2 regions of the Paenibacillus sp. P4_A7 genome follow, and region 2 is predicted to be linked to the other one. Evidence: riboswitches for the same ligand, from Rfam matches in the RefSeq annotation. Region 2 holds a riboswitch; the other holds the start of a gene.
What was found. Region 2 has a riboswitch for ZMP and ZTP ahead of AC1DWN_RS23185 (bifunctional 5,10-methylenetetrahydrofolate dehydrogenase/5,10-methenyltetrahydrofolate cyclohydrolase). Riboswitches for the same ligand answer to the same signal wherever they lie in the genome.

Region 1: another riboswitch for ZMP and ZTP. It lies ahead of rpiB (ribose 5-phosphate isomerase B); the one in region 2 lies ahead of AC1DWN_RS23185 (bifunctional 5,10-methylenetetrahydrofolate dehydrogenase/5,10-methenyltetrahydrofolate cyclohydrolase).

The regions. Positions count from the first base shown of each region.
Region 1 covers NZ_JBFUHJ010000006.1:47,376-65,328, forward strand. The annotation lists gene AC1DWN_RS01925 (alanine racemase) at 1-17, opposite strand, end outside; gene AC1DWN_RS01930 (helix-turn-helix domain-containing protein) at 203-1,120, opposite strand; gene AC1DWN_RS01935 (hypothetical protein) at 1,183-1,419, shown strand; gene AC1DWN_RS01940 (Gfo/Idh/MocA family protein) at 1,403-2,296, shown strand; gene AC1DWN_RS01945 (Gfo/Idh/MocA family protein) at 2,318-3,373, shown strand; gene AC1DWN_RS01950 (sugar phosphate isomerase/epimerase family protein) at 3,370-4,236, shown strand; gene gap (type I glyceraldehyde-3-phosphate dehydrogenase) at 4,490-5,536, shown strand; gene AC1DWN_RS01960 (hypothetical protein) at 5,515-5,679, shown strand; gene ppdK (pyruvate, phosphate dikinase) at 5,676-8,345, shown strand; gene AC1DWN_RS01970 (hypothetical protein) at 8,982-9,989, shown strand; gene AC1DWN_RS01975 (MBOAT family O-acyltransferase) at 9,992-11,425, shown strand; gene spoIIR (stage II sporulation protein R) at 12,015-12,797, shown strand; gene AC1DWN_RS01985 (L-threonylcarbamoyladenylate synthase) at 12,977-14,035, shown strand; gene AC1DWN_RS01990 (manganese efflux pump MntP) at 14,146-14,706, shown strand; gene AC1DWN_RS01995 (low molecular weight protein arginine phosphatase) at 14,753-15,343, shown strand; ZMP/ZTP riboswitch at 15,415-15,495, shown strand; gene rpiB (ribose 5-phosphate isomerase B) at 15,723-16,163, shown strand; gene AC1DWN_RS02005 (TIGR01440 family protein) at 16,218-16,823, shown strand; gene AC1DWN_RS02010 (serine hydroxymethyltransferase) at 16,899-17,953, shown strand, end outside.
Region 2 covers NZ_JBFUHJ010000268.1:456-7,230, reverse strand. The annotation lists gene AC1DWN_RS23200 (hypothetical protein) at 1-169, opposite strand, end outside; gene AC1DWN_RS23195 (hypothetical protein) at 215-430, opposite strand; gene AC1DWN_RS23190 (ABC transporter ATP-binding protein) at 452-1,039, opposite strand; ZMP/ZTP riboswitch at 1,857-1,935, shown strand; gene AC1DWN_RS23185 (bifunctional 5,10-methylenetetrahydrofolate dehydrogenase/5,10-methenyltetrahydrofolate cyclohydrolase) at 1,998-2,843, shown strand; gene AC1DWN_RS23180 (ABC transporter ATP-binding protein) at 3,004-4,773, opposite strand; gene AC1DWN_RS23175 (ABC transporter ATP-binding protein) at 4,786-6,528, opposite strand.

The DNA.
Region 1 (17,953 bases), on a different contig from region 2:
TGTCGATTTTGTTGCACGTTTAGCAGCCTCCTCTCGCATAATCAGTTTTATCTAACAAAACCAATGTTTCAATAATTGAATGGTAACTGACGGACTAAAATTTGTAAATAAAAAATTTTATATTTGAGCCTTTATGTTAACCGTAATAAATCCGTAGCCTGATCGCATTACGATTATTTATCAATCAAGCCAGACTAACCTCCTACGCTTGTGCCTGCACCGTTTTGGAATACTCCGACGGCGACATGCCGGTTGCAAGCTTGAACTGGCGCGAGAAATAATGAAGGCTTTTATAGCCGAGCCGTTCGGCGATTTGCGTCATGTTGTACGTCTCCTCGCGGATGTGCAGCTTGGCCCGTTCGATCCTCAATCGCACGACGTATTCCATTACGCCGCAACCGGTATGGTTGCGGAATAAGGAGCGAAGATAGGACTTGCTAAGGGTGAATTCGGTGGATAACGTATCAAGAGATGGATGCTCTGGTAGGTGGGCGTCTAAGTATTTGACGATTCGATTGACGAGGTCGCACTGTCCTTTCTCCGCAGATACCGAAGAGAGCTTTGGCTTTGTCGTCTGATCTTGATTGCGGCGGATAAGTCGAATCAGCAGTGCCTCCAAGTAAATCTTAACGAGCTGCTCGGCGCCGAAATCCGGTTTATCCTTACGGGTGAGCGGATTAAACGGAACATCCGGCCTTGATTTGGTGGACGTCTTGTTGACCGGTAGAAGAAACAGCTTATCGGCTTCCTCCATAAGCAACGAGAGTTGTTGTCGTTCTTCGTTGCCGAGACGCAGCGTCTTATGCGTGAAAAATCGCATCGCTTCCGACTTGCAACCGAACGCAACGATAAACGTATTCGGCGGGGTTCTGCGGTTGCACTTCAGACTATGAAATTCGTTTGGTGAATAGAAGATCATGTCTCCTTGGATGAGATGGAAAGAAGCAAAATCGGTCGTAATCTCAACCTCGCCTTTGTCCACATATAGAAATTCCCAGAAGTTATGCTGTTCGCCGCTGTATACGAAGTCTTTATTAAATTCGTTGTAATGGATGGAGTAAATTTTATCGATCGAAATTTGCTCTTTCAGCTTGATAAACCGATAACGCGTTTTCCCCATACGCGACCTTCCTTTTAACGTTTTTGTATTTCGCACCTTCATAGTAAATTGGGCGATTTGATATGTCAATAAAAGTGCAAACGAATTACAAAAATGCAAATATAAAATCGTTTTGGCCAAAGCTTTTCATTCCGATGTGCCAGTATGATAACGGTGAGAACTGTTTTGAATCGATAGGAGGAGAGGGCTTTGGGGAAAATTCGTACAGCTGTCATAGGATTGAATATGGGGCTTGCCCACGCGCATGCATTCAAGAAGGCGGACCGTTCGGATTAGCGCTGGGTGGTCGATCTGGATGAGGGTAAAGCGGCGAAAACGGCGGAAGAGCTCGGTTGTAATTATACGACTGATTGGACGAAAATCCTGGATGATGTCGATGCCGTGAGTTTGTGCACTCCGCATCATCTACATGCGCCGCAAGCTCTTCAGGCGATCGCTGCCGGCAAACATGTCCTACTGGAAAAACCTCTCGCGAACTCTGAGGAAGATTGTCTCAGCATCATCGACGCCGCCGATCGTAATGGCGTGACGCTCATGATGGCCTATGTCGTTAGATACTTGCCTGCGATTCGGAAATTGAAGGAAGCGGTTGACAGCGGTAAGTACGGAAACCCGATCAGCGCGCAAGTTTGGGTGCAGGGCTTCTTGGAACCGATGCCGGGGTCATGGTTTGCCAGCAAAGAGAAGCTGGGCGGAGGCGTCTTGTTCAGCCACGGCTGCCATTACATCGACATCTTGTTGTACTTGCTAGGAGAGCCTGCAAGCGTTGCTCAATTCGGAACAAGGGTCGGAACGGAATGGATGGAGGGCGAAGGGACGTCTCATGGAATCATCCAATTCAAAAGCGGCGCGCTTGCCCATTTGGTCAGCAGTTGGGGAATGAAGTACACAAATCCGCCAGCCTTGTGCCAAATCCATTTGACGGAAGGCATGCTGCAATTGAGCAGAGATCTGTGGTCTGTTGAGGCCGTAACGGATAAGGGGACGACAACGTTGTTCGAGCGCTCGACGGAGCTAAAAATGAGTATCGATACGAATGTCGCGTTTGAAATCGATCACTTTCTGCAATGCATTGAATCTGGGAAACGGCCTGAAACGGACGGGAATGAAGCGCTAAGATCGCATCGGACGATCTGGGCGATGTCAAGTAGTATGGGAGTACAAGTGAGTTTATAAGACAAGAAGGAGAAGTGAGTGATGACTATAAAAGTAGGCATTATCGGCTGTGGGCTGATGGGATCCTTGCACGCACGGACATTGCATGCATTACCGGGAGTCGAAGTTGCAGCCGTTCACAACCGGACGCGTACTAAAGCCGAGGTGCTTGCAACCGAAGTTGGAGCTATCGTATACGATTCGTACGAGTCGTTGCTGGAACAGGATTTGGATGCGGTGTGGGTGGCGACCCCCGACCATCTGCATGTAGAAGCTTCTAAGGCGGTTCTGGAGTCGGGTAAGCATTTATTTCTAGAGAAGGCGATTGCCACCTCGATGGCCGATGCGGTCGAGATCGTTGAGGCGGGCATGAATCATCCGCATTTGAAAGCGATGGTCGGATATCCGCTTCGCTTCTCGCCCGTGTATAAAGCGATGAAGCAAGTCGTCTCGCGCGAGAGCTCCGGCAAACCGATTCAAGCTTGGTCGATGCGCACTCATTTTCTCGATCCGAATCAGCGGGTATACGATAAATACCGCGATCATTATTACGATACGCCGAGTTGGTATTTCGACGACGAAACTGCGAAAGGACCGATTTTCTCCCATGGATCTCACGATTACGATCTGTTTATGTGGATGTGCGGTGAGATCGAATCGGTTTTCGCTTACGGGGGAACGTACCTGCTTCCGCCGGGCAGCGTTGCGGATGCGTTTACCGTATCGCTTCGTTTCGCGAACGGAGGGATCGGACAGGTCAGCACGCCATGGGTGACCCGCGTCGAATATGATATCACGGGCGTGGCAACGGAGAAACTAACCGTGGTCAACAACAATGGGGAATTATTGGAGAAAGACGACGATGGGCCAGGACGGACTACGACCTTTGCAGACAATGACATGTGGGTTCGTCTGAACTCTCACTTTATCGAATGCATTCGCGACGATAAGCCGCCCCTTATCTCTCTGACGGACGGGTTGCGCGTCATTGCCGTATCTGAAGCGGCGTATCGCTCGCTCAAGGAGCGCAGGGAAGTGCAAGTTGATTACTCCGCCCTGGGAAGCGTGATACGGGCAGAAGGCAAGGCGCAGCCATGAAGCAGAAAGTTAAATTGGCGTGTATGACCTGGATATATAACGAGCATTCTTTCGAGCGGTCGTTGGAAAGCATCACTCGTGCCGGATACCGCTATGTATCGTTCGGCTTGCCTCATGAAGGTAAGCCGGCTTTCGACGACGGCGCGGCGGGAGAAGCCGCGAGAATCAACCGTTTGCTGGAGCGATACGGACTAGAACCGGTGACGCTTGTTAGCACGGACGTCTTGGCTCCTGGCCGTCCGATTGAACTAGCAAGGCAGCGAATGGCGTTCGCGCAAGCGATCGGCGCGCAGGAATTGCTGTCGCTCGGCACGACGAGTTACCGTAACTTTCCGAGTGAGCTGATAACGGATGAGGAGATGAAGCCGATAAACTCCGACTTTGCTGCAAAGTTTCGCGAAGTGGGCGAGGAAGCGGGCAAGCATGGACTCATCGTCACGATCAAACCGCATACGGGCAACACGGCGTCGGCGATCGTAATTGCCGATACGCTGCGAACGATCGGTTCACCGTATGTGAAGGCTTCTTACGATCCCGGCAACGTCCGTTTCTACGAAGGCATCGAGCCTTCTGACGATTTACCCCTCATCGCGGAGCAGACCGTATCGTTCATCGCGAAAGATCATAAGGGTGCACGCGCGGAGGCAAACTTTCCTATTATGGGAGAAGGAGACGCCAACTTCCCGGCCATGTTCGCAACGCTACGCGAAGCTGGCTTCGCCGGCCCCGTAATCGTGGAACGACTTGATGGCGCAGTCGGAATGTTCGGAGCCGGATTACTGTTCGACACGTTGGAAGAACGGGTGGCGGAGGCGCGGGTCATTCTTGAGCGGATGCTGCAAGAAGCCGGTTTCGAAACCTGAAAATAAGATTGATAGAGCTTTCCCGTAAGTAATTTCGGATGTTTTCGCACCCATTATCGCATATTTAATACGGAGACAGGAGTCACCCAAGGGTGGCTCTATTTTTTATTTATGATCAGGGATAGACACTTTATTACTCATAATTCAAATTATTCATTTTATATGACTCATAAATATTGAATAAAGTTACCTATTGATTTATTTATGACTCATAAATATAATTAGTACATAACATATAGAGGGGGATAAGCGATTGCGAGTTGGTCTCAGTGGAACAGGACGAATAGGCAGGTTATGTATTCGTAAAGCATTGTCGCTAAAGTCAAGAAATTTTGAATTGACTGTCATTAACACGACTTGCTCGATTCATACATTGGCACATTTACTTCAATACGATTCTGTTCATGGCAAATGGGATGCAGACATCGAGATCAATAAAGACCAATTAGTGATTAACGGCAATCGAATATCCATCGTATCGGAGAGAGATCCCAGTTTAATTCCTTGGAATGAGTATGGCGTTGAACTCGTCATCGACTCGACTGGAAAATTTACCGACCGTCTTGCGATGGAAAAACACTTGTCATCCGGAGCTCAAAGGGTGCTTTTAACATCACCAGGAAAAGATGTAGATTTGACAATCGTGATGGGGGTCAATGAGAAGCTGTACGATCCGTCAAGGCATCGATTGCTATCGGCTGCCTCGTGCACAACGAACTGTTTGGCACCGGTTCTAAATATTATGGATCATGCTTTCGGTGTGAAACGGGGATGGATGACTTCTGTACACGCCTATACCAACGATCAGAATCATATGGACAATCCACATAAAGATTTGCGTCGTGCGCGTTCCTGTACAAGTTCCATCATTCCAACTTCTACGGGAGTGAGTAAGGCTTTAATCGACGTACTTCCTGGGCTTGCTCCGCATATGAAAGGAATTTCTGTACGCGTTCCGACTCAAGATGTCTCTTTGTTGGATTTACAGCTTGTTTTAAAGAGCCCGGTACAGGTAGCGGATGTAAAGAAAGCCATTCAAACAGCGATTACTGGAGAGCTCGGCGCATACGTCGGTTATAACGAGCTGCCGTTGGTTTCTTCGGATTATATCGGTAATGATAAATCGGCTGTAGTTGATGGGCTAAGCATCATGATACAAGAGGATCAGGTGAAATTATTAGCTTGGTACGACAATGAATGGGCATATGCCAGTCGAGTCATCGATGTCACTCGTTTGATCGCGGAAGATGAAAGGCGGCATCTAAAAGGGGGAGAAAAATGCGTAATCAAGATGGCGTAACCAAAAATGAGTTAGGAATGGTCATTTGTAAGATATGCAATGAGGTTTTATATACCCTGCCGACGAACCGTCTAAAAAAGTTTTATGTCATTTGCAATAATGAGGAATGCTTAGGTAAGACTAAGGAGGACGATACAAAATGACAATGAAAATGGTATATTCTTTTGCCGAAGGAAACGCGAAAATGAAAGCTTTGCTGGGAGGTAAAGGTGCGAACTTAGCGGAAATGACTCGTACAGGTCTGCCCGTTCCTCCTGGTTTCACCATCACGACCGATGCATGTCACGCTTTCTTTCATTCTGGCAATCGAATAACAGATGATCTTCAAGTACAAATTAACTTCGGTTTGAAGCAGCTCGAAAGTGAGAAGGGTCAAAGGTTTGGCGACCCGTCTCATCCGCTCCTAATATCTGTTCGATCGGGATCGGTAACCTCTATGCCTGGTATGATGGACACGATTCTAAATCTGGGATTAAACGACGAGACGGTGGAAGGGTTAGCGGCATTAACCAATAATGATCGATTCGCTTATGATTGTTACCGACGGTTGATTCAGATGTTCGGCAGTGTCGTTATGGGCATTGAGGCCTTTCAGTTCGAGCGCCTCTTGAATCGAGTGAAAAAAAATCTCGGCATCCTGCAGGATCAAGAGGTTACTGCTGAGGGTTGGCTGCAGCTCATTTCCGAATACAAAAAGTGCGTAAAGCTGTATTCAGGAGTTGATTTCCCGCAAGATGTGCACGATCAGCTTACCTTGGCTGTGAAAGCAGTTTTCAAATCATGGCATAACCATCGGGCGCAAGTCTACCGTAAAATCAATCGTATTCCTGACGAACAAGGAACTGCTGTCAATGTGCAAAGTATGGTATTTGGCAATATGGGGGAAGATTGCGGTACTGGGGTCGTATTTACAAGGAACCCATCATCGGGTGACAATGCTGTGTTCGGTGAATATCTCATCAATGCTCAAGGCGAAGATGTAGTTGCAGGTGTGAGAACCCCGCAAACCATTGAGACATTAAAAGACAAACTGCCGGAAATGTATGACCAGCTTGATCGAGTGTGCAAGCAATTGGAACTGCATTACACGGATATGCAGGATATAGAGTTCACGGTTGAGAATGGGAAGTTGTACGTGCTTCAAACGAGAAATGGAAAACGTAATGCTCAAGCGGCATTAAAAATTGCCGTCGACCTCGTATCGGAAGGTGTGATTAGCCGTGAGGACGCCTTGCAAAGAATTGAAATTTCCCATCTCGACCAGCTGCTGCACAGGGGGATCGACGAAAGTGCAATTACTGACGTGATAGCAGTAGGACTGCCGGCTTCCCCAGGAGCCGCGATCGGTGTCGTCGCGTTTGATGCGGATACCGCAGATGAGTGGAATAAATCGGGTAAAAGGGTGATTTTGGTTCGTTCTGAAACGACGCCAGAAGATATTCATGGCGTACTTGCAGCCGAGGGCGTACTTACTAGCCGCGGAGGAATGACTAGCCACGCTGCAGTTGTGGCGCGAGGAATGGGTAAGCCTTGTGTGTGCGGTTGTGAAGGTGTGCATATTGATATGCAAGCAAAGCGGATGATTGCAGGTGAACGAATCATTGAAGAGGGTGACTGGATTACATTGGATGGGGTGAGCGGAAGGGTTATCCAAGGCGCCATCCCTCTAAAAGAGGCAACCGTGACGAATGAGCTTCTCGAGATCCTGCAATGGGCCGATGAAATCCGCAAATTACGTGTTTACGCTAATGCTGATAATCCAGAAGACGCGGAAATAGCGCGTGGCTTTGGAGCAGAGGGAATCGGATTGTGCCGGACGGAGCATATGTTCTTCGCTCCATCTCGTTTGACGGTGATGCAGAGAATGATTATGGCCGATTCGCTAGAGGAACGCAAGACGGCGCTGGATCAGCTTTTGCCTATGCAGCAATTCGATTTCGAGGGGATTTTTAAAGCTATGGACGGACTTCCTGTCACCGTTCGGCTTCTTGATCCGCCTTTACACGAATTTTTGCCGAATGTGAACGAGCTGCAGCACAAGCTTCAAAGTGCGGATTCAGACAAGGAAAGAGTACAGCTGCAGCAAATGATCCGCAAAGTTAATGCCCTGCATGAATCCAATCCGATGCTTGGTCATAGGGGCTGTAGATTGGGTATCGTTTACCCGGAAATCTACGATATGCAAATCGAGGCTATTTTCAGGGCAGCATCCGTATGTATGGATAGGGGAATTTTTGTACATCCGGAAATTATGATCCCTCTTGTCGGCGATGCGAGCGAGCTGAAAATATTGAGAGAGCTCGTAGATGAAGTGGCCGAACAAGTGCTCAGCGCGGACAAAAAAAGAGAATGCAGGTATAAGGTTGGGACTATGATCGAAGTGCCGCGTGCCGCCCTTACGGCTAAGCAAATCGCAGCTCATGCAGACTTTTTCTCTTTTGGTACCAATGATTTGACGCAAATGACTTTTGGCTACAGCAGGGATGACGCGGAGGGTAAATTTTTAGCACATTACCTGGACAAAAAACTTTTGCCCCATAATCCATTTCAAGTGCTTGACACTGAAGGGGTAGGCCAATTAATCGATCTTGCTGTGACAGCAGGACGCTCTTTGAAGCCATCACTGAAAACAGGAATTTGCGGGGAGCATGGAGGGGATAAGGATTCCATCGCTTTCTGCCACCAAACTGGACTGGATTATGTCAGCTGTTCCCCATATCGAATTCCGATGGCTAGAATTGCCGCCGCTCAAGCCGCGATTGAACATAATGGACAGGTAGAGAAGCAGGTGGAAGTAAAAGCAGTGTGATCCATTAATCGGATCGGTTACATTTTCGTTTGCTCCATATGGCTGAAAGCTGACACCGATATTCTATTGGTGTCAGCTTTTTCAGTTTAATCTGAATCCGTTCAAGCGTCTTACCGCTCCTTCTCCTAAAACCACCAACTTTGCATCTCCCCCCTTCCTATGTTCGCAACTTTTTCTGACTCAAATCAGTCTATGGTTAATATGGGTAAAAAAGGAGATTGGAGATGAATAAAACATATTTACTTAGATAACTTATAATAATCGTCTTTTTTAATTGGTCCAATTACGTTAGTAGGTATTTAATCCTGGCAAGTATGCTTATCTCTATGTTTGCAGTTGTTAATGTTGATTATGGGGATAAGTTTTCAAAAAATATAAGAAAATATTTAAACTTGGTTAAATGTATTAATCTATCAATAAACTCTGGATCAAATAGAAGAAATAGTTTATATTAGGACTGACTTATTAACGAAAAAGGGAGATTGCAGTTGTTATATGAATGATATACCGATAATAACCACGCGAAGTTCAAGGCCAAGAAAATACACCTACTCTATAATTAAAAAGAAGAGAAAAAGCTTACTCGGTCTAATTTTTGCATTGATTTTCTTCATCTTGTTCCAAGCGGCAATCAGCATGTACGTAAACCTGAACACCGTTTATAACTATCGAATCAACTATAATATGTTCTTAAAGGATCAACAATCGATTGAAGTTGTTATTGACGAAATAGCGAAAACGATTAAGAAGAAAAATCTATCGAATTATGTCATTTTAATAGGAAATTCAGTTGCTTGGGGCACGAACGAAAGCTCCGATCATTCAATGGGCCGTTACATGAGTGACCTCGCTATTAGTGAGGAAAAGGATAGCGTTCAAGCTATATTCAACTTATCTGCACCTTCCATGCAAGCAGGTGACGCATATACCTTACTGCTAATGCTTGATAAGAAAGGTATTAAGACAGATAACGTTATGATCGGACTGACCTACACGGCTTTCAATAATCGAGAAGCAGGACCGAGGGCGGTATTTTGGCTAGGAGATTACTTACGTAAGGAAGACCCAGAAGCTTTTTCTGAAGTATTGCCTCAATTGATTAAGAATGGCTACAAGTACAAGACGGGCTGGAAGAATGCCGAAGAAGAGCTTTTGGAAACAGTGTTTCATGAACTCCCAATTATAAAATACAAGGATGTCATTCCTGCCTACACGAAGCAAAAAGCAAAAGGAACGGATTTGCTAGGCAATCCAAAGCCTTGGTACGAGAAGACACAAACGGCGAAAAAACTGACTAGTCGTGACTATTTGAATTTCTTCAATCCTACTCCGTTTGATATGACGGAAGCTAACTGGGGCGTCTACTTCATGAACAGAATCATTGAGCATCAGGAAGGAAAGCGGACACTAGTGTTTGTAGCTGGCGGCAATGGAGAGTTATCGAAGAAAGAAATTAGTAATCCGGGCTATCAAAATAATTTGAAAAAGGTAGACAGCTATCTCGCAAGTAAACCCATTCAATATATTATGCTTGAGGGTCTTATTGACCAAAAGATGTTTACTGATCATGTTCATCTGACTAAGGATGGCTATCAACAGCTTGCCCGTTTGGTTTGGGATTGCTGGACGGGTAAGGAGGCGTAACTATGTTATTTAATTCACCGACATTTTTGCTTTATTTGGTCGTTGTTTTTGCATGCTATTATTTCTTCCCTAAGGCAAGGATGCTCGTGCTGGGAATAGCGAATGCTGTTTTTTACGCTTACGCAGGCGTCGGGTACTTCCTGTTGTTCGCTGCTGTTGTAGCCGTAGTCTACCTGATATCCAGATTTCTGAATGGGGCTAAAGGAAAGTGGGCTTTGGCGGGCGGTCTAACCGTTGTGCTTGGCAATTTGTTATTTTTCAAATATTCTATGTTCCTGCTCGAAAATATTGAGCGTGCTTTGGATATTCAATTATCGCTGCCGGGTACGAGTTTTGACGATCGAATGATTGCACTGCCGATCGGTATTTCTTTTTACTCCTTTCAGCTGATTGCTTATTTAGTTGATGTTTATCGGCGTAAGCTCGAGCCGAGTCGCTCTTTATTTGAATTCTGGGTATTTATTTCGCTTTTTGCGCATTCTGCTGCGGGACCTATTTTGCGAGGCAACGACTTTCTGCCTCAACTCCGTGGAATTCGTAATATTGCATTCCGCAATCCACAAATTAAACTGGGACTAGCATTTATTTTGCTTGGACTAGTTAAGAAGCTTGTTATTGTGGAACAGATAGCGCCATACGTTAATGAATATTTTAATCAGGCACAGACCTTGAACGGGGCAGAGGCGTGGATGGCCTCATATTTGTTCGCTTTCCAGATTTATTTCGACTTTTCCGCGTATAGTGAGATGGCGGTAGGGATCGGATATTTGCTGGGCTTAAGGCTGGATCTGAACTTTAAAACGCCATATCTCAGCTCTAACTCATCTGAGTTTTGGAAAAGATGGCATATCACGCTGTCCCAATGGATCAGAGATTACATTTTCATTCCGCTTGGCGGCTCTCGCGTAGCGAATTGGCGAATATATGTAAACATCATTGCAGCTATGGCGATTTCTGGCCTATGGCATGGTGCGGCATGGACATTTATTATTTGGGGTGTGTATCATGGACTGCTTTCGGCGGGACATCGCTTTTACGCGAAGCTTATAACACGATTTGGATTAAAGAAGGCTACAAAATCCTGGCTCTATAAGGGTATAGCTATCGGGATCTTCTTTCATCTTACGGTCATTGGCTGGGTGTTCTTCCGGGCAAATAGCTGGGGCGATTCGGTATTTCTTATTAAGCAGATGGTTACCCTGAATGGTCTACAGCTATCTTCGAAGGAGCTCATATTGCTGGCGGTCGCGGTGGGGCTATACTTGCTGCATATCATAGAATTTTACGCAGTATCGAACTTCCGCAAGCTATCGCTAGGCTGGCAGCTCAACGTTCCGGCAATCATACGCGGGTTCATATATGCAATAATTGCTACAGCGCTCTTCATGCAGCTGATGAAAGGCGAATCAAGCAGCTTTATTTACTTCCAATTCTAAAATAATCTCATGTAAACGCGGGCCCGAAGGAGGAAACTCCCTCGGGCCTTTTTTTTGATTGAGGCTCTCGTTATTTTTATTTTGCTGGATATTGCTTGATGCTTGATGCTTGATGCTTGAAGTACCATTTGCTGTTTTACAACGAAGCGGACATGGACTATTAAATGGATAAGTGAATAATTCTCTTCATAGTACGAGTAGTTAGCTTAGCTGGCTTGTAGTAGGTTTTGCATGTATTTTATCCAATCAAAATAAGCAATTAGTGCTGATAGATGAGTTTGATTGGATTTTGTACAGGCAAATCGACTAAAAAGGAGGTTACGAATGAAAAAGGGGAATTTGATTGGGTAATTTACAGTCTAATCCTACTTAAAAGCAATTAAGTGGGTTTTGACTGTACGAAATCCAATCAAATGGAGTGTTGATACAGTAGCAGTAGCTGCAGCAACACTAGCTATCCAATTTTTTCGAAGAATATTTAATAGATTACTAGGTTTATCTACTAGTTATAGCGGACATACTAACGGATAGATACGTTCCGGAACGCAAGCAGACGCACCGACGGGGGCGACGAGAGGGGCTTGTGTGTATGTCTAGCTATTATTCTAATCATTCTTTTTCCAATCATTCTTATTCTAATGTTGATCAGCCCGTTTTAGCTTATTCGGTTAGTCCCTATAAATTTCCTTACCGCAAATCCTATGGTTTTATTATCTTTGCTATTATTCTATTAATTATGAGCTGGGAAGCACAACAAATGGATACAGCGGTCGCAAGCGGCCAAATCCCGCAAGAAGCAATACGTCTACGTATATTAGCCAATTCCGATAGTCCCACAGATCAGCTTGTTAAGCGTATAGTAAGGGACGAGATCGTTAAAGCGATGAATGGCTTGGTGAGCGGACCTCAAACCATTGAGGAAGCTCGTCAGACGATAATCGCAAATATGCCAGAGATTGAACGGATTACATCACAGGTGCTGCAAAGCCGCGGCTTTGATTATGAATTTTCAGCAGAGCTTGGCATTGTCCCATTTCCAACCAAAATGTACGGCAATGAAGTATACCCAGCAGGTGATTATGAAGCGCTTCGAATAACGTTAGGTGAGGGCGCCGGTCAAAATTGGTGGTGTGTCTTATTTCCTCCTTTATGTTTTATTGATGCGGCATCAGGCGAGGCATCTGCATCTGCTGACGTTACAGCAACGGAGAAACAAACGCAGATAGACAAGGACGCAGAGAAGGTATCTACTGTAAAAACAGCAACAGCTGCAGACGAAGCTTCTTCAGAAGGGGAAGCGCCGAAAGCGAAGTTTTTTATTCTGGAACTCATTGAATCGTTTATCAATTGGATTAAATCGATATTTTCGTAAGCGTAAAAGGCAGTCGCCGCCCCCTGGCACCAAAGCATCTATAATCGTATGAAATGAAACGACATTCCCGTCATTATTTAAGATGACGTGGCTGTCGTTTCTGCTCGTTTTTGGACACCTATGCTATAATATTGGGTGAATGGACAATTTAACTAAGAAGCAAGGATTGAATAATAAAGATGACAATAACAAAAGTATGGCGTGTCGATCATACCGATGAAAAACTTACTTCCCAGCTGGAGGAAGCGGCTATGCTGTTGCGTGAGGGTGGGCTAGTCGCTTTTCCAACAGAGACCGTATACGGTCTTGGCGCAGATGCTAGAAATACAGATGCTGTGAAAGGGATATTCACCGCAAAAGGTCGTCCATCTGATAATCCGTTAATTGTGCATATTGCGCATCTAGGCCAATTAGATGAGCTAGTGCTGCCTTATCCGCAGCTGGCAAAGACGCTAATGGACACGTTTTGGCCTGGACCGCTCACTATCGTTTTGCCTGCGCGTCCAAATGTTCTTTCACATTTAGTTACAGCTGGACTCGCAACGGTTGGTGTGAGGATGCCGGATCATAGGGCGGCTTTAGAGTTAATAGAGTTGGCGGGTTGTCCAATCGCCGCACCAAGTGCGAATCGATCAGGAAGACCAAGCCCAACGCTTGCCGAGCATGTGCTGGAGGACTTGAATGGGCAAATTGACGGTGTAGTAGACAACGGTGCGACAGGCGTTGGCTTGGAGTCGACGGTTATTGAGCTGGAAGGTGATCATAGTATTCGGATTTTGCGGCCTGGCGGAATAACGCTGGAGGAGCTGCGTCTGGCAGTTCCAGCAGCAATAATCGAGAGCGCTGACTCCATTGAGATCGGAGCGGCACCTCGCTCTCCTGGTATGAAGTATACGCATTATGCGCCTCAAGGTGAGCTTCAGCTAGTGAAGGGTGAATCGGCTGCTGTCATTGCCTATATTCGAGAACAGGTAGAAGCTGCGCAATTACGCGGCGAATTGACTGGCGTACTTGCTTTCGAAGAGCGAATTGCCACTTACTCTGCGGATAGTGTTGTCTCATGCGGCAGTGAAGCGCAGCTAGAGGCAGCCGCACATCGCTTGTACGCTGCATTGCGAGAATTTGACGCAGCTGGCACGCAGCGTATTTGGGCGGAGTGCTGCAGCAAGCAGGGGATCGGTGTTGCCTTGATGAACCGGATGGAGAAGGCGGCCGGTAACCGAATTATAGAGGTGTAAGAGAACGTCCAGCAGCTAATGAACAGAGCTTGTATTAGCTTGAAGTATGTTTGTCCTCATGTCCGCATATGTTTGGTATAGAATACCTGCGGACATGGAGGAGATAGGCTTTGATTGATGCTCATTTACAAGTCGGACAGTTATTGACGCTGCTCATCATTGCGATTGCGCTTGGATTGGATGCTTTTTCATTGGGACTAGGAATTGGCCTAAAGGGCATTCGTCGGCTGGATATTTTAAAGCTTGGCGTCGTCATTGCATTATTCCATGTTATTATGCCTTTAGCTGGCATGATAGCCGGACAGTATGTTAGCGGCTTACTTGGTGATGTGGCAACTACGGCAGCAGGTGTTTTACTTGTATTGCTCGGAGGTCATATGATTTATAGCTCACTGCGAGGGGATATGGTTCAAACCTTTGATCACCGTTCATCTTGGGGCGTTATAGTGCTTGCTCTCAGCGTTAGCGTCGACTCCTTCTCTGTCGGAATTACGCTTGGCATGTTCGCGGCCAGTGTGTGGTTAACGGTATTGCTCTTTGGTTTTTTTGGAGGCTTAATGTCGGTAATAGGCTTGATGCTGGGACGTAGAGTGAGTGGTAATTTTGGTGAATATGGTGAGGCGTGCGGTGGGGCGATCTTGTTTATTTTTGGTGTATTATTTATTTTCTGAAAATAATTATAGACTGCGCTGAAATGCGGTAAAAGGAGCTGACAGTGTGAAACGTATATTGTTTGTCTGTACAGGTAATACATGTCGTTCGCCGATGGCGGAGGCGATGCTGCGCCGAATGGCTGCTGAGAAAGGGATTACGATTGGCATTCGCTCGGCAGGCGTATCTACTATAGATGGTCTGCCTGTCTCTGCCGGGGCGCTTGAAGCATTGCGGCTGCGTGATATTGATCACAAAGCATCCTCAAGAGCACTGACAAGCGAAGCGGTAACATGGGCGGACATCGTACTGACGATGACATCGGGCCACAAGCGTGGACTGCTGCAACGGTTTCCTGAGGCAGTGGACAAGGCGTATACCCTTATGGAGTTCACCCATCAGGATAAGCAGGTGCTAGCGGATATTGCGGAACTAGAACAGCTCTACACGGAGTTGCACATGAAGCAAGCACTTGGACAGCAGTTGACAGCTGCGGAGAGAAATCGGCTGCTAGAGCTGGAACGGCGCATACCTAGCTTTGATATAGCTGATCCTTTTGGCGGTTCACAGAATATATACAATAACAGTGCGGCTGAAATTGAAGGTGCGCTGGTACGGTTGCTGGACAAGCTACAGGCTCGGCAAGCAGGGCAATAGTCGGTTGCGTTTGCTAAGTGAATACCGATTGATTTTTTCTTGTGATTCAGCTATTATAAAAAGACAAATACGGTTTCTGATGTAACTGGCGACGGAAGTGGGTAACCACGATGGAGCATCAGAATATACGGCCGGTCGCCTGGGCAAAGAGCAGCATGCTAATAAGCATGTCTTGCTCTTTTTTCAATTATAAGAATTTATAAGTTTAAAACTTATAATATGCTTATAATTCAACGCGAAACTTTGCTTTGCCGCCAAGGACGGCGAGAGCCGTTTACGCTTGGTCTTTTTCTGTGAAAATAGGTATAATAACGTTGTGAGGTGCTCATCTTCAGAGATGAACATCAGTGTTTACGCCTAATTGAGGAGGTCTTTTACATTGAAAATTGCTATTGGAGCTGACCACGCAGGATATCGGTTGAAGGATGAGCTTGTTCCTTTTATTCAATCCCTTGGCCATGAAATAATGGACGTTGGATGCAGTTGTGATCAATCGGTCGATTACCCTGACTATGCGCTTCCTGTATGCGACCTAGTAAAGACAGGACAAGCAGAACGAGGAATTCTCATTTGTGGTACAGGAATTGGTATGTCCATCGCAGCGAACAAGGTAAAGGGCATTCGTTGCGCTCTTGTTCATGATATGTTCTCCGCGAAGGCGACACGAGAGCATAACGATACGAACGTATTGGCAATGGGAGAGCGAGTTATTGGTCCTGGTGTAGCACAAGAAATTATTCGTATCTGGCTAGAAACTCCGTTTTCGAACGGGGAGCGCCATATTGGACGAGTGAATAAAGTAATGAAAATCGAAGAATAGTCTGTACTTCCCAAGGTGGATATGATTGTAACTATGCGGAGGAGTTGAATCGGTTTGAGCAACAACAACGATTTGCATTTGGACAACATCGCCTCCGAGGTAGAGACGATCGTTCGTGAGCTAGTTAAAGCTGGCGGACTTACAATGGGTCAATTACTTGTAATTGGTGTAAGTACTAGTGAAGTGCTAGGGCATCGAATTGGTACGGCGGGTGCTGTGGAGACGGCGGCACAAATATATGCCGGTGTTGAAGCAGTCCGAAGTGAGGTTGGATTTATTCCGGTATTTCAATGCTGTGAGCATTTAAATCGTGCTCTCGTTATGGAACGAGCTGCCGCTGAACGCTATGGGCTTGAAATTGTAGGTGCGGTTCCTGTTCCGAAGGCGGGCGGGTCGATGGCTGCTTTTGCCTACCGGCAAATAGAGCATCCTTGCTTAACGGAGACCGTTCAAGCGCATGCTGGTATCGACATAGGTGATACATTTATAGGCATGCACCTAAAGCGGGTCGCGGTACCAGTGCGGCCGTCTATTCGTCAAATTGGCAAAGCTCACGTAACGATGGCTGTTACGAGACCGAAACTGATTGGCGGTACGCGTGCAGTGTACGAGTTGGATTCCAACCTTACACAGGGGCAATCTGCCGGTACATGCGAATAAAAAATGGAGTTTAAAGCTAGTTGAAGTAATGAACAATCATATAGAATCACACCCACTACGAGGAGGAATTTTATTATGGAAAACTTACGTAAACAAGATCCTGAAGTACTAAAGGCGATGGGTCTAGAACTTACACGCCAACGCGACAACATTGAGCTTATCGCTTCAGAGAATATCGTTAGCGAAGCAGTATTGGAAGCAATGGGCAGTGTTTTGACAAATAAATATGCAGAAGGCTACCCAGGCAAACGTTTCTACGGCGGTTGTGAGCATGTTGATATCGTTGAGGATATCGCACGTAACCGTGCAAAGGAACTATTCGGAGCTGAGCATGCGAATGTTCAACCGCACTCAGGCGCACAAGCAAATATGGCTGTTTACCTTGCAGCTTTGCAGCCTGGCGACACGGTTCTTGGTATGAACCTGGCTCACGGCGGTCACTTGACGCACGGTAGCCCAGTTAATGCTTCCGGCTTGCTGTACAACTTCGTTGCGTATGGCGTGCAAGAGGATTCTTTTACAATTGATTATGAAGAAGTTCGTAAGCTTGCGTTCAAGCACCGTCCTCGTTTGATCGTGGCAGGCGCTAGTGCTTACCCGCGTACGATTGATTTCGAAAAGCTTGGCAAAATTGCTACTGATGTAGGCGCATTGTTCATGGTTGATATGGCTCATATCGCTGGTCTTGTAGCTGCAGGCTTGCACCCGAACCCAGTACCGCACGCACATTTCGTAACGACTACAACTCACAAAACGCTTCGCGGTCCTCGCGGCGGTATGATTCTTTGTCGCCAGCCATGGGCAGCAGCTATTGATAAAGCTGTATTCCCAGGATCACAAGGTGGCCCTTTGATGCATATTATCGCAGCAAAAGCAGTTGCTTTCGGCGAAGCTCTTCAACCGGAATTCAAGCAATATGCAACACAAGTTGTGAAAAACGCAAAGGTTCTTTCCGAAGAGCTGCTTGCTAAAGGCTTTAACATCGTGTCCGGCGGTACAGATAATCACTTGATGCTGCTTGATACTCGCAGCCTGAACATTACTGGTAAAGCAGCTGAGCATGTACTTGACGAAGTGGGCATTACTGTTAATAAAAACGCAATTCCATTCGATCCTACAAGCCCGTTCGT
Region 2 (6,775 bases):
AATCAACCAGCTCATCGCCATCAATATCTACCTCGCCGTTTTTGTCTTCCTTCGCGTTACCAATAAAGGTTTGTTCATGCTTTAATACTAGCTTAATCAGCTTTTCGTCTGCTTTCGTTTCGCTTGCTATGTATGCCACAAGCTCTTGCTCATTCAATTGTTCAGTCATCGTTAGTCATCTCCTAATTGTAAGTGATCCCATTGTACCACAACTCTACTCCACTTCGCGCAGCAGCTTCTCCATCCCGTGTACACGCGCATGTAATTGTGCCAGCTCATCATGGATTTCTGAGCTTGTCAACTGCGAAGGCTTTGAATCCTTTGCTTTTTTAACGAGGGTAATGATGGAAACGGTAATTAAAGCTAATACACCAAGCACAATTAGAAAAGCAAGGATGGTATATAATCCGGAACTAAAATTAAAACGCATTTCCTCTCTCCTCCTTCGCGCTTAAGCTTCCTGCAAAAATTGATTCCCATGCAGTTGATAGTACAATCCTCTGCTCGCTAGAAGCCGATCATGATTGCCTTGTTCTACTATTTCACCTGTTTGAACGACAAGAATCGTATCCGCATTCCGAATCGTACTTAAACGATGGGCGATAACAAAACTAGTTCGGCCATTAAGCAGCTTTTTCATAGCTTCTTGGATTTGAATTTCGGCAAGCGTATCGACGCTGCTTGTCGCCTCATCCAATATTAGCAAAGTAGGATCTGAAAGGATAGCACGTGCAATCGTAATGAGCTGCCTTTGTCCATGACTGACATTTCCGCCCTCTGCAGTTAGCGTTGTGTTATAGCCCTTCGGCAGCTTGGATATAAAAGCATGCGCATTCACTTGAATGGCAGCCGCCTCGACCTCGTCATCAGAAGCCTCGAGCTTCCCATATCGGATATTGTCTCTAATTGTGCCTGCGAACAGATGAGCGTCCTGCAGCGCAATGCCCATCTGACGACGAAGACTATTTTTATCGATCTGGCTAATATCCTCATCATCAATAAGGATTTGGCCTTTATTGATTTCAAAGAAACGTCCAATTAGATTAATGATGGAACCAATACTTCTTCAATAATCTAGTAAGCTTGAACAAATAAACACCTCTCTACTCACGCCTGTTGATTAACCAATATAAGGTATCTGGAAGCAGAAATGGTTACTCGGTGAGTAAATAGAACGATTGGTTACAACTATCTATTTGTCGATAGGATATTGCTTTGCATGTGATTAATCATTGGCAGCTTGGAGGCCCTATTCAATTAGTGTCACAATGTGAAACTAATGAGTATCCTTATGGAAATAGCGATGGTGTAATTTCAGAATATGCAACTAATCTATCAAAAAGAGGGCATAGATCGTGCTCAACCAGCAATTACGTTCATCCGTTGACACTAAATCGTCGTTTACCCTATTGCAGCCTCATTTAGTTTCAGAATTTGAAACTATGCGACACAAGCATAAATGGCTGGGCCTTTTTCTGGCGGCATAAGCTCGTTCACGGCGAAATTAGGCAGAGCATAAGCGTGARACTTATACTCTCCTATATTTATACAAACCGTTTTTGAGCTCCTTAATACTTGTTATTGGTTTCCAGTATTAGGTTAATCAACAGGCTTGCTCTCTATTAACTAGTAATGGATGAAATCTAATTCCACAAGTGTAAACGGCTTGTGTGGTTTTTGGAGGCACAAGCTCATTTCGCGGTGAAATGTAAGCCGAGTATAAGGTGGGCCTTATACTTTTTTTACAATCAAAAAAAAAGGAGAGGGTAGCCCYTCAGGCGCCCCCTTGTTAGTGCAATTATAACATGTTAATTGTTTTTTAGCGCTAAAACTGATACCATATATTTACTAAATACAAGACTGTGCGTCACTGGCGGAACATGGGTAACCATGAGGGAGCGCGCAGATATTCAGCCGTACGCCTGGGCAAAGGTAAGGGGACATTCCCCTTGCCTTTTTATGTTTTCCAACAACATTCGAGGGAGCTGGGTTAGAAAATGACAGAAAAACTTATTTTAGACGGTGCGCGTGTTGCTGCTTCCATTAAAGAGGAGCTTATACCAAGAGTCGAGGCTTTAGTCGAAAAAGGTACGATCCCTTGCTTGGCTACTATTCTAGTAGGTAATGATCCGGCTTCTGAAACCTATGTCCGTATGAAGGGAAATGCTTGCAAACGGCTTGGCATTGAATCAAAACGAATTGTATTGGATAAACACATTTCAACGGATGACTTAGTTGCTGTTATTCACCAGCTTAACGATGATCCACTCGTCCACGGTATCCTCTTGCAGCACCCTGTCCCACATCAAATTGATGAACGGGCGGCATTTGATGCGATTCGTATCGAAAAGGATGTCGATGGCGTCACTACTTTAGGCTTCGCTCAAAATGCATTTGGATTCGCCAGCTATCCATCTTGTACCCCGGCTGCTATTGTGACTATTCTAGATTACTATCACATTCCTACAGAAGGTAAGCATGCTGTCGTCGTTGGCCGCAGTCCTATTCTCGGAAAACCAGTATCACTCATGCTATTGAATCGAAATGCAACCGTAACAACCTGCCATTCCAAAACAGAAAAGTTAGCTGAAATCGTTCGACTCGCTGATATCGTTGTTGCTGCAGTCGGCAAGCCGAAGTTCATTCAAGGCAGTTGGATCAAGCCTGGTGCTGTCGTGCTGGATGCTGGGTACAATGTAGGGAATGTGGGTGACGTTGATTACGAAGCATGCCTCAAGCAAGCTAGCGCCATCACACCTGTACCTGCCGGTGTCGGCCCCGTAACCATCGCCTTGCTGCTCAAGCACACGGTCGATGCAGCAGAAAAGTCGTTACTCGTTTAAGAGGGACAAAGAAAAGTCGTTCAGGTCAAAAACCCTGAACGACTTTTTTTGATTTAAGGAGATTATGGGGCAGACCAGCCGAATTCCGGCTAATCCTCCGAATTCAGAGGCACTTGTGCACCTACCCGCCGAATTCAGGGGACTTGTGCACCTTATGCCCTCATTTCGCAATTATCGGCTCAACCGCCGAAGAAGCCTTCTCCCCTTTTTGCAGCTGATACATTTTGAAGTACCGACCTTCAAGCGCCATCAGCGTGTCGTGATTCCCTCGTTCCACTATTTCACCGCGATGGAGGACAAGTATTTGGTCAGCACTGCGTATTGTAGACAAGCGATGCGCGATAATTAAAGTCGTACGGCCTTCGCTAACAACTTGCAGCGCCTTCTGAATTAAGCCTTCCGTCTCACTGTCGATGCTCGCTGTCGCCTCATCTAGAATCAGAATAGATGGGTCGAAAGCAAGCGCCCTAGCAAATGAAATGAGCTGCCTTTGACCAGAGGATAGAGTGCTTCCACGTTCTACGACCGGCTCCTCGTAGCCGCCAGGCAGCTGTTCGATGAATTCTGCTGCGCCTACGTCACGAAGTACACTCTTCACACGCTCAAGTGATATGTCCTTATTGTACAAGCTCACATTAAAGCTTATATTACCAGCAAACAAATAGGGATCTTGAAGAACGATACCCATATGTTTGCGAAGCGCTTGTTTGGAGTAGGTAGTAATGTCACGGTCATCAATTGTGATCTTGCCATCGTCGGGTTCATAAAAGCCTAGCAGCAGGTTCATAATTGAGCTTTTACCAGAACCGGTATGCCCGACTAACGCAACCGTCTCCCCTTTGCGAGCCTCGAACGAGATCCCTTTCAGCACATTTTCACCTTTTTTATACGCAAAATTGACGTTATCAAACTTCACGGCCCCATCCGGCCGCTTTACTTGATCGACCTTCTCAACCTCCGCACCGTCTATATCCAATATCGCAAATACCTTCTCAGCAGAAACAAATGCTCTCTGCGCATTCGTCAGCTGATCAAAAATGCCGATGATCGGTTGAAAGATACGGCCTAAGTACTCAATAAAAGCATAAAAAACACCTAATTCAATGACACCTTGCAACGATTGTCCACCAAAATACCAAATGACCATTGCCGTAACCAGACTGCCAATCGTTCCAACGATATTACGAGAGGACAAGGAAAAAACTCTAAATTGTTTGATCTGATTAATATATCTATCCTCATTAAGTACTTCAAACTCTTTCCGCGTCACTTTCTCTCTGCGGAACGCTTGAATGATTGGCATGACGACTATCGATTCATTAATCATCGCATTCATATCACTCAGTCGAGCGCGCATAATCGTAATATACTTCTTCGAATATTTCAGATGAATGACCATAATCACTGCGAAAAGCGGCGGCAGCAATAAGCAGAACAGAGCCAGACGCATATCCAAAATAAATAAGGCGATGAAAATACCAAGGAGCTGCACGAAGCTAACTACAAAGGTCGCCATAAAGCTCATAAATAAATCACGCACAGCTTCCGTATCATTGGCAATTCTCGATACAATTTGACCGATTGGCGTATTATCAAAATAACGCAACGGTATACGTTGAATATGCTTCATCAGATCCATACGCATGTTTTTAATAATTTGCAAAGCTGTTGATTGCAATAAATAGGATTGCGTAAAATTACAGATGCTCGCTACAACTAGCAGCCCCATATATAAACCAAGTAGCCATAATACCGCTGTGAGGTCTCCAGTATTTTTATATAAGTGCGAATCTATTATGGTTTTGATAATAAAAGGTCCAGCCAGTTCTGCTCCTACTGCCGTGCATAGAATAAGCAGCGCACCGATTATTCGGAATTTGTATACGAGAGCATAAGCGAATAATCTTCTTGCCGTTGATTGCTTGGGCATTCTTCTACCTCCTCACTCTTCTAGACTCGCTTCCATTTGCTGACGTTCCCACTGCTCTTTGTACCAGCCACCAAACAGCATAAGCTCGGTGTGTGTCCCCTCTTCTATAATCCGTCCATTATTTAATACAAGAATCCAATCTGCATGACTGACAGCTGAAAGCCGATGAGTCGTAATTAAGGTAGTTTTCCCTTCACGCTCCAAACGAATATGATGAAGAATACGGCTTTCCGTCCTTGCATCAACAGCTGAGAGTGAATCATCAAGCAGCAGTATTTCAGAATCAATGAGTAATGCTCTAGCAATCGCCAGACGCTGCTTCTGCCCGCCCGATAGCATAACGCCATTTTCGCCGACAACCGTTTCAAGTCCCTCTGGCATTGCTTCAATATCCGCGGTAAAAGAGGCCATTTCGATCGCTCTAGCTATTTCCAGAACAGTCGCATCCGGCTTGCCCAGCGCAATATTGTCTCGAATCGACTTGGAAAGCAGCAAATGCTCTTGCGGGACATAAGCCATCCAACGCTTCATTTGATCGATGGCAATATGCTCTGCGGCAACACCAGCTAGCAATAGCTTCCCATTTTCAAGAGGATATTGGCGCAGCAGCTGCTTGAGCAGCGTGCTCTTTCCGCTACCTGTTTTTCCAACAATCCCTAGCGTCTGACCTCGTTCTAAACTAAAAGATACGTCTGCAAGACTAGGCTGTGTCGCAGTCGGATAAGTGAAGGTCAACTGCCGCATTTCGATTCGGGTTGGGATATCCACCTGAGTGGGCTTCGCCTCGTCCTGTACATCTGGATTCTGAGCTAACGCCTTATCCAGACGGTCAGCCGAAGCACTCCCGCGCTGCAGCACATTAATAAATTCGCCAAAGGAGATCATAGGCCAGATCAACATTCCCAAATACATATTAAAAGAAATGAGCTGACCCAGCGATATATCCCCTTCAAAAACGAGATACGCGCCATATCCTAGTCCAATCGTATAGCTCACGCCGACGATTAACGAAATGATCGGCTGAAACATTGCATTTAAAATAGATACTCGCTTGTTCTTGTTCATGACATTAGAGGTTACCTTGTCAAACGCTAACAGATCATGATCCTCCTGCACGTAAGAACGTATTACGCGAATGCCAGAGATAGACTCTAGAGCATGCTCGTTCATTTGGCCAAAAGAGGCTTGAGCATCCAAAAAGCGATATCTTACTTTTTCGCCTAAACGGCTAATGACAACCGCAAGTAATGGGAGAGGTATGAGTGCAGCGAGCATTAATTTGTAGCTGACTAAGGAAACCATCATCACTATAACAACCGAAGCGCCAACGAGCGTATTAACAAGCGTCATAACACCGTAGCCTGCTGTTTGACCAATCGCAAGAACGTCATTGGTAGCTAGCGCCATCAATTGCCCCGTACTATTCCGTTGGAAAAATGCCGGCGTCATTTTCGTCAAATGGGTAAGCAGCTTCCCTCTCAATATCTTCTCTATAAGCGCCGAATTTCCAAATAGCGTAGTAATCCATATATAAGTGAATACATAAAGAAGTAAAGCAAGACCAATCAGCAATAGCACAGTCTGCGTTAAACCTGAGGAGGTCAGTTCTTTATTACCGATTTGGTCTACCGTAATACCAATTAATCTAGGAGGTATCGTCGAAAGGAGACTGACAATCGTCATTAAACTAATAGCTAACGCATAACTTTTCCATCTATCTTTGAAGAACCAACTCAATCGTTTGATAAAAGACATGACATTCCCCTCTTCCCATCACTTTGTACAATTACATATACAGTTACATGTGCAGTTACATGTACACGTACACGAATACGCAGACTCCCCAATATACACACATTCCCCATTTTACATTTTCTACCGATCCGCGTCTACGTAATGAAAAACTATAATTAATATTACTGTCTCACAGACTACACGAGTAAGGTCAGTGATTTGAATCTAAAATGAGTAGCCCAGTAAAGTTCGTCTATATCCATTCATT